DNA from 2 places in the Clostridium sp. 'deep sea' genome. Region 1 is predicted to be linked to the other one. Evidence: riboswitches for the same ligand, from Rfam matches in the RefSeq annotation. Region 1 holds a riboswitch; the other holds the start of a gene.
The links. Region 1 has a riboswitch for lysine ahead of IMX26_RS15200 (L-erythro-3,5-diaminohexanoate dehydrogenase). Riboswitches for the same ligand answer to the same signal wherever they lie in the genome.

Region 1 (4,332 bases):
TGATATTTTATAGGTGATAGGATGTAATTGACAAAATAATTTTCGTGGCATAGTTATACTAACCTCTTATAGTTATTAATAATTAGCAAAATATACTTAAATTGTAACATTATAATTGATTATACGCTAGAATTTCTTTTAGCAATTAGCATACAAAGCTTATATAGTCAGTGTATAGAGACAAAAAAACACGAGCGAACCCATTTTTGAGTATGCCGTGCTTTACAAGTTAAAGAAATTTAGCTGATTATTACTTACTAAACTCTACTACCGTACAATTATCTATAATATAACTAAAAAACTCTTCGTCAGTAATTTCTCTATTAAAGTACCTATTAACAGCTTTACTTACAAAGCCATGAGCAACAATTAATACCTTTTTTTCTTTATGTTTTTCACTTATTCTATCTAATGCTGCAAATACCCTATCTTGAACCTCTTGAGCAGATTCTCCCTCATGAATGGCTTGGGTAAACGATGAATTAAGGCCCTGTTTCCAACGTTCAGGGTATTTAGCTTGGCTTTCTTCTCTTGTAAGTCCTTCATATAAACCAACACATATTTCACGCAAATCACTATCGGTTTCAAGGGGTAAATTTAAGTACTTGTTTATAATATTAGCAGTTTGCTGGGCTCTTTTTTGAGATGAAGCTACAATAATATCAATATCTAAATTTTTTAGAATTTCACCAACTTGTTGTGCTTGCTGTTTTCCAAGTTCACTCAACTCAACATCTAAGCTTCCAGCATATCTTTTTTGAGCGTTATATATAGATTGGCCATGTCGAACAAAATATAATTTTTTCATAGTTCACCTCTTATTTATTTTGCTTTAATTCTAACATATTTGCATAAATATATTGAGAGAAATACCTAAAATATTAGCTGAAAATTTTAGTTGCTAAAAATCTCTAAAACATTTATTAAATGAAAATTATTATTCATAGAATGATTATATAATATGTGATAAGCTAAACATATAAAATAAAAGAATCGAGGAGGATAAAGTGAATAACATTTTTATTCAACCACGTGTAGAAACTTATACAGAGTACTTAAACTTAGCCAACACTAGCGGGTTGTCATTTGAACTCGGTGACTTTGCATCTCCTGCTGTGTTAAATGATATAACAGAATATAATTACCGAAAAGATTTTTATAAACATCATTTAAAACAATTTAGCAGCAATATTAGTTTACATGGAGCCTTTTTTGATATTATTGTTGCCAGTACTGATTTAGCTATTAAAAGAGCTTCGCGTGAAAAGGTTCGTATTGGTTTAGAAACCGCCAAAGAATTAGGCGCAAGTTCTATTGTTTTTCACTCTGGTTTTAACTCAATTATTAAAAATCCAAAATATAAAGATAATTGGTTACAAGCTGCTTTGTTTTGGAGCCAAATGGCCAATGAATATGAGCTAGAAATTTTGCTAGAAAATGTTTGGGATTTAAATCCGCAAAATCTTTCAGAATTGTTAACGAATATTAATTTAGACAATGTTAATATATGCCTTGATATTGCTCATATAAATGTCTTTTCTCAAGAGACAATTGAAAACTGGTTTAACGTGTTAGGAGATAAAATAACCTATATACACTATAGCGATAATAAAAGTGATTATGATGCCCACTTAGCCATTGGCGAAGGAGATATAGACTGGCATATAGTAAACAATTGTATAAAAAAACTAAGCCATAAACCCAGAGTTGTTTTGGAAGTAAGTGGTTGTGCAGAGATTAATAAATCATTAAAATATTTAACTAAAAACAAAATATATCCATATAATTAAGTAGCTCACAATAAATTAAACGAACTGCTAAAAATAATAAAAAAAACTTGCAGGATTCAGGTAAATACTGTAGAATTTATAGTAGGTAAAAACTTAATATTGCGTATATAGAGGAGCAGTTTATTAGGTAGTTTAAGAGTGGAAAGGTACGTAATGCCAATATCTTAAATGAAGGTATAAATTGCCGAAAGGTATTATTTATTACGGAGTAATACACTTGGGAGTTAGGTGCACATAATTTAACTACTGTCATATCCAAATGATATGAGGCGCTATTCAGTAATTTCAGCTGAATGGTGCTTTTTGTTTTAAAGTTACAATGGTAGCTTACATAAAAATAAAAACATCGCTAAATAATTTAATAATGTACATAGAGGTGCAATTTTCATGGTAGTTAGTAACTGTTAAGAGTAGAAACACTCGTATTACTAATAAAGGGGAAAGTTGCCGAAAGATACCATTAGTTTTCTTAATACTATCTTGGTAGTTATGCCTACATAACATAACTACTGTCATATCAAAGTATATGATGCGCTATTCGGTGTGTATTTTTTCATGCTGAATAGCGTTTTTTACTAAACTATGATATGAAGCGCTATTCAGTGAAATAATACTGAATAGCGCTTGTTTCTTTATGTATTGTTAAGTTATGAGGCAACAATTTGCTTTAGCAGATTGCTTAATTTAGCTATTAAATGGAGGGGTAAGAATGAAAGCATGCAAATTTGGAACTCATCGAGTATTAGAACCTAAGGGAGTTTTGCCACAACCGGCTTGGAAAATCGATAATACTATGGATCTTTATGATAATGAAATATTAATAAATGTAAAGACCCTAAATATTGATTCAGCTAGTTTTACTCAAATAAAACAACAAGCCAATGGCAACGAACAAGAAATTGCCAAAATTATGTTAGATACTGTAGCTAAAAGAGGAAAACACCATAACCCAGTAACAGGCTCTGGTGGTATGTTAATTGGTACTGTCGAGAAGATTGGTAATAAGCTACAGGGTAAAACCGACCTAAAGATTGGAGACAAACTTGCAACATTAGTTTCATTATCTTTAACTCCATTACAAATTACTAAAATAAAGAAAATAAAAGTAGATACAGATCAAGTAGATATCGAAGGCAAAGCTATTCTTTTTGAGAGTGGAATATATGCCAAATTACCTACCGATATGCCTGAAAAACTAGCTTTATCAGTATTAGATGTTGCTGGTGCACCTGCTCAGGTTGCTCGATTAGTACAGTCTAATCAAAGCGTATTAGTAGTTGGAGCAGCAGGCAAATCTGGTTTGTTATGTTTACACGAAGCTAAAAAAAGAGTTGGTATTGCAGGTAAAGTAGTAGCTTTGTGTTATAGCCAAGCTGGTGCTGATGAAGTAGCTAAACTTAATTTAGCAGATGAAATCATCATTTGTGATGCTACCAATGCAGTAGCTATGATGAATGAAGTTGCTAGAGTTACCAATAACGAAATGATTGACGTTACTATAAATTGCGTAAATGTACCCAATACAGAAATGGGTTCAATTATGGCGACTAAAGAAGATGGCACAATTTATTTCTTTAGTATGGCTACATCTTTTACAGCTGCCGCTTTGGGAGCTGAGGGTGTAGGTAGAGATGTACAAATGATTATTGGAAATGGTTATTGTAAAAACCATGCTGACATTGCTATTCAAGTATTACGAGAAAATAAAGAGCTACGTAAACTTTACGAAAAGCGTTATGCCTAATGAAATTTATTGACCTTTTACCTCGCACAAACAATATAACAATAGCAATATCAGGGCTTAATAAAAATGCAGGAAAAACGGTAGTTCTTAATAAGTTAATTGACGACGCGGTTGCCATAGGTAAAACACTTGCCATTACCTCAATAGGCTATGATGGTGAAAAAACTGACATGTTGGATGGCCACCAAAAACCTCAGATATATGTACCATCAGGTACTATTGTGGCAACCGCATCCTCTTTAATAGAAAAAACAAATTTAGATTTAGAAATTATAGCAGCTACAGGACAATATACACCGTTAGGTGAGGTGTATATTGTGCGTTATCATCAACACGGTTATTGTGAAATTGTAGGTCCCTCATCCTTAAACGGGTTAATTAAAGCCAAAGATATCATGTGTAAATACGCAGATATTGTAATTGTGGATGGTGCTTTAAATAGAATCTCACAAATGTCACCCAAGCTTTGTGATGCAGCATTTTTTGCTGTTGGTGGTAACGATAATATTGGTAACTTAGTAACAAAAGTCAGAGACCAATTTAAACTATTTAATATTCCAAAAGTGTCTCATGACATAAAAAATATAGTTTATGAGTTAATAAAAGAAAATCAATGTGCTTTAATATCACAAAAAAATGTTGTTACAAAAATAGAAAATCAAGATGTACTTAATAAGGGTGTTAATAAGAATCACTATGTTTTTTATAATGGGGCAATTACCTTTTCGGTATTAAAAGCGCTTAATAGCAAATACAAAGCAATAATTATTCCAGATACAAGCAATGTATTTGTACCAC
Region 2 (4,332 bases), 1.7 Mb from region 1:
ATAAGTACTAATATTGGAACTAGAGGATATCCCCAAACTTTATAGGGGCGTTTTAAATTAGGTTGTTTCCTTCTTAAAATAAATAGTCCTGCAATAACCATAGTCGAAAATACCATGCCTGTAAAAATAACTAAGGTTGTTAATTGCGAAAAAGTTCCACTTAAAATTAAAACTATTGATAAAACTGCTGAAATAATTAATGAGGTTACTGGTGTACCAAATTTAGGGTGTATGGTGGCTAGTTGTTTAAAAAATAAGCCATCTCGTGACATAGCATAATACGAACGAGGAAAAGCCAAAACACAGCCATTGGTTGAGCCTAAAATAGATATTAAAGCTCCCCCTGTAATAACGATACCCCCAATACCACCAAATAGAGTTTTTGCTGCATCGCTGCTGGCGTATTAGAATTTATAATACTAGCTACAGGCAATACCCTTAGTAAGGCAATATTAAATAACGCATATAAAAGAGTAACACCACCTATCCCAATAACCATAGATAGTGGTAAATTACGCTCTGGATTTTTAATTTCTTCTGCTATGGTAGTAACGTTTGCCCAACCATCAAATGCCCATAAAGCAGCAATTAAAGCCAGACCAAAAGCACTTGCAGTTGACCCTAAAGAGCCTTGAGGTAAAAGTGGACTAAACTCAGCCGAGGTACCAAACATTAAACCAAAAGCAATTATGGCTACAATAGGAATTACCTTGGCAACTGTAAATACTTTTTGAACCCAGGCACCTTGTTTAACACCAATTATATTTATAGCAGTTAAAAAAATTACAGCAAAAATACTTAATAATTTAACACCTAAAGCAGATATATTTAAAAAGAAATTAGCATAGCTTGCAAAGGCTACTGCTAAAGCAGCTATAGAGCCTGGACCACCAACTAAAAATCCTGTCCACGTACTTAAAAATCCCCATATGGGTCCAAAGGCTTCTTTTAAATAAACATAACTTCCTCCACACTTAGGCATTGCAGCACCTAGCTCAGCATAACAAAGACCAGAAACAAGAGAAATAATACCAGCAACAAGCCATACCATTAACGCCATACCAGGAGCTCCAGCTCTATTAAAAACAAAAGTTGGAATAAAAAATATTCCTGAACCTATCATAATTCCTATAATAATAGTTATTGCATCAAATAAACCTAATTCTCTGCGTAATTTATTCATAGCTACCTCCAAATGATTTTGTTTTAAAAATGGAAACAAAAAAGACGTATAACAAGAGATACACTTGTTATACGTCTACAAAAAACCTTTGTAAAGACTGTCACAGTCAATCTCCCCCTCAATAGCGCTCCGTAACTAAAAAAATAATTACGACAGTGTTAAGTCTCTTAAACTTAACCCCAGTAAACAAACTTTGGCAGCTTTTTTACTTCGGCAAAAGACCCTTTTTTATTACCTCAACGATGCCTTTCTAAGTAATAATACTAATGACTTTTGCTCCTCTAGACGGGATAGCGCGATATTTAATTTAAACATACTGTAATTTAGTTAAGGTACTACTTAACTCTAATATTTTCAGTACATTGAAAGCTAATTTAGCATATATTCTTTAATGTGTCAACATAAATCAGTGAAATGAAACTACATAAAAGATTGTAGGAGATTAACAAAATAATATATTTTAATAGATTTTCTTACTTAATGCTTTATTAAAATTGCTGTAATAATAATATTTTGATCTATATTTGGAAACCTTATTATAGATACATATTAAAATTAGAATTAGGAGAAATTACCCATGTTAAAGTGGATTAAAAATAAATATAAACAGCAAATAGAGAGTATGCCAAGTCATGATAAATCAAAAACTGACCCAAGATTAGAGCGGCAAATTGCTAAAAGCTTATTTGTTAATCAAAAACGACTAGAACATATTTTAGGTGATAGTGATGACATTATTTATAGAAATTTAACCATTAACATAGATCAGCCGATAGCTGCAATGTTAATTTACATTAGGGGACTCATAAAAAAAGATACTATTAATGAAAACATCTTAAAACCACTAATGTATGAATATACTCAAAGCACAGATGATAAATTGTCTAATTCAAATGAGGAGAGTATTTTTGAATTTTTACAAAATAATATGTTGACTGTAGGCTGCCTTACTCCTGTAACTACTTATCAAGATATATTAAGCTCAATATTTAGTGGTAATACAGTATTGATAATTAACGGAGAACATGAAGCAATTTCTATGTATAGTAAAGGCTGGGATAAAAGAGGTGTTACTGAACCCCAAAACGACATTAGTATAAGGGGTTCACACGAGGGGTTTACTGAGAGTATAAGAACAAATACCGCCATGATTAGGCGTAGAATAAAAAACCATAATTTACGATTTGAATCATTTACCTTAGGTAGGTACTCAAAAACTAAAGTCTGTTTAGCATATATCAAGGGAATTGCTAACGAAGAAATAATTAATGAGGCACGCAAAAGAATTAACAAGATAGATATAGATGGAATATTAGAGTCTGGATACATAGAGCAGTATATTAATGACTCATCTTTTTCAATTTTCCCAACATTAGGTCATACTGAAAAACCAGATATTGTGTCATCTAAACTGCTAGAGGGTAGAATTGCAATTGTAACAGATAGTACCCCTACTGTTTTAACAGCCCCTTTTTTATTTGCAGAGGTTTTTCAGAGCCCTGGAGACTATTACTCCAATTTTATAGTTAGTAGTGTTTTTAGAATAATAAGATGGATCACTTATTTTTTAGCTGTGGCATTACCTGGTTTTTATGTTGCTGCTCAAGCCTTTCATTACGAAATGATACCTACCAAGTTAATGTTTACAATTGCTGCAGCACAAGAGGGTGTACCTTTTTCAGGTGTTATAGAAATATTATTGATGAGCACTTTTTTTGTAATTTTGAGAGAGGCAGGTATAAGGATGCCTCGCTCTATTGGTACAGCAACTAGTATTGTAGGAGCATTGGTGTTAGGAGATGCTGCAATTACAGCAGGACTAGTAGGAGCTCCTGCAGTAATGGTTACAGCAGTTTCAGGTTTATCTACCTTTGTAGTACCAATCTTGGCAGGTCCAATAACCATATTAAGGGTTTTTTTCATTCTGCTAGGGGGCTGTGCTGGTATATATGGGATAAGCTTAGGACTAATATTTTTACTTGCCCATATGTCAGCACTAACCTCATTTGGCATACCTTATATGGCTCCTATAGCTCCTTTTAACTTAAAAGATCAGCGTGATGAATTACTTAAAGCACCAATTTGGGCTGACCTAGAGCGACCAAATGAGTTTGCTGAAAATAATATTGTTAAACAAAATCCAAAATCTGCCTTAAAACCTTTGAGTGATGGTGAATTTATTATTGAAAATGAAGATGATAAATCTTAAGGAGGTATGTTATGGATAAAAGAATAAAACTTGAGTGTCGTCAGGTGGTTTATATACTTCTAATAGTAATATATTCAACAGCTGAATTTATCCTATCTAAAGACTCCTTTGAGAGTGCAAAACATGATAACTGGATGATTTCTATAATTTTAGGTATTTTTGGAGTAATTGTTGGGTATATCATAGTAAAATTGGCCTTAAAATTTAAAGATAAAACAATTGTAGAATATAGTAAAGAGATAGTTGGGAATAAAATAGGAACTATTATTGGTTTATTGTACTGTGTATTCTTTCTTCAACTTACTAGTATTATTATAGGTGAGTTTGTAGAGCTTTTAGCAGGTCCCTTTTATCCAAGTACTCCACTATGGTTTTTTGCTATTACCATTGTTATGGTAGCTAGTTATGTAGCTTATAAAGGTTTAGGTATTATAGGCAGGGTAGCTGATGTTATTATGCCCCTATATTTAATCGCAATTGTTATATTTCCATTGCTTAATATACCAAATATGGATTTATCTAATATTAAACCAGTTTTAGCTAAAGGCATAATGCCTGTAATTGAGGGCAGTAAAATAGGTACAATTTGGTATGGAGAGTTATCAGTTTTATTAATCATTTTTCCATTTTTAAAAAAACCTAAAAACGGATATAAAATAACCATTATAACAATAATTTCAATATCTCTGATCCTAACTATTTCAGCAATTACCTTAGTAGCTGTATTTGGAGATGAAATAGAATCTTTAACCAATCCTTATTTAGAACTAGTTAGGTATATAAAGATCTCAAACTCATTTGAAAGACCAGAGTCATTTTTGCTTTTTATTTGGACAAGTAGTTTAGTAATAAAAATAGCTGTGTTTTTCTATTGTGCTGTCACCTGTTTATCACAAGTGTTTAAAGTAAAAGAAAAGATAAATGTAGTAATTCCTACTGC

Region 2: it holds a riboswitch for lysine, as region 1 does, so the genes downstream of both, IMX26_RS18255 (amino acid permease) here and IMX26_RS15200 (L-erythro-3,5-diaminohexanoate dehydrogenase) in region 1, are expected to answer to the same signal.

Annotation. Positions count from the first base shown of each region.
Region 1 covers NZ_CP063353.1:3,263,422-3,267,753, forward strand. Annotated here, with positions in the region: gene IMX26_RS15185 (VanW family protein) at 1-51, opposite strand, end outside; gene IMX26_RS15190 (histidine phosphatase family protein) at 251-808, opposite strand; gene IMX26_RS15195 (sugar phosphate isomerase/epimerase family protein) at 1,008-1,790, shown strand; lysine riboswitch at 1,891-2,073, shown strand; lysine riboswitch at 2,154-2,335, shown strand; gene IMX26_RS15200 (L-erythro-3,5-diaminohexanoate dehydrogenase) at 2,500-3,534, shown strand; gene IMX26_RS15205 (hypothetical protein) at 3,534-4,332, shown strand, end outside.
Region 2 covers NZ_CP063353.1:1,157,352-1,161,683, reverse strand. Annotated here, with positions in the region: partial or broken gene IMX26_RS18255 (amino acid permease) at 1-1,183, opposite strand, end outside; lysine riboswitch at 1,298-1,475, opposite strand; gene IMX26_RS05455 (spore germination protein) at 1,761-3,392, shown strand; gene IMX26_RS05450 (endospore germination permease) at 3,404-4,332, shown strand, end outside.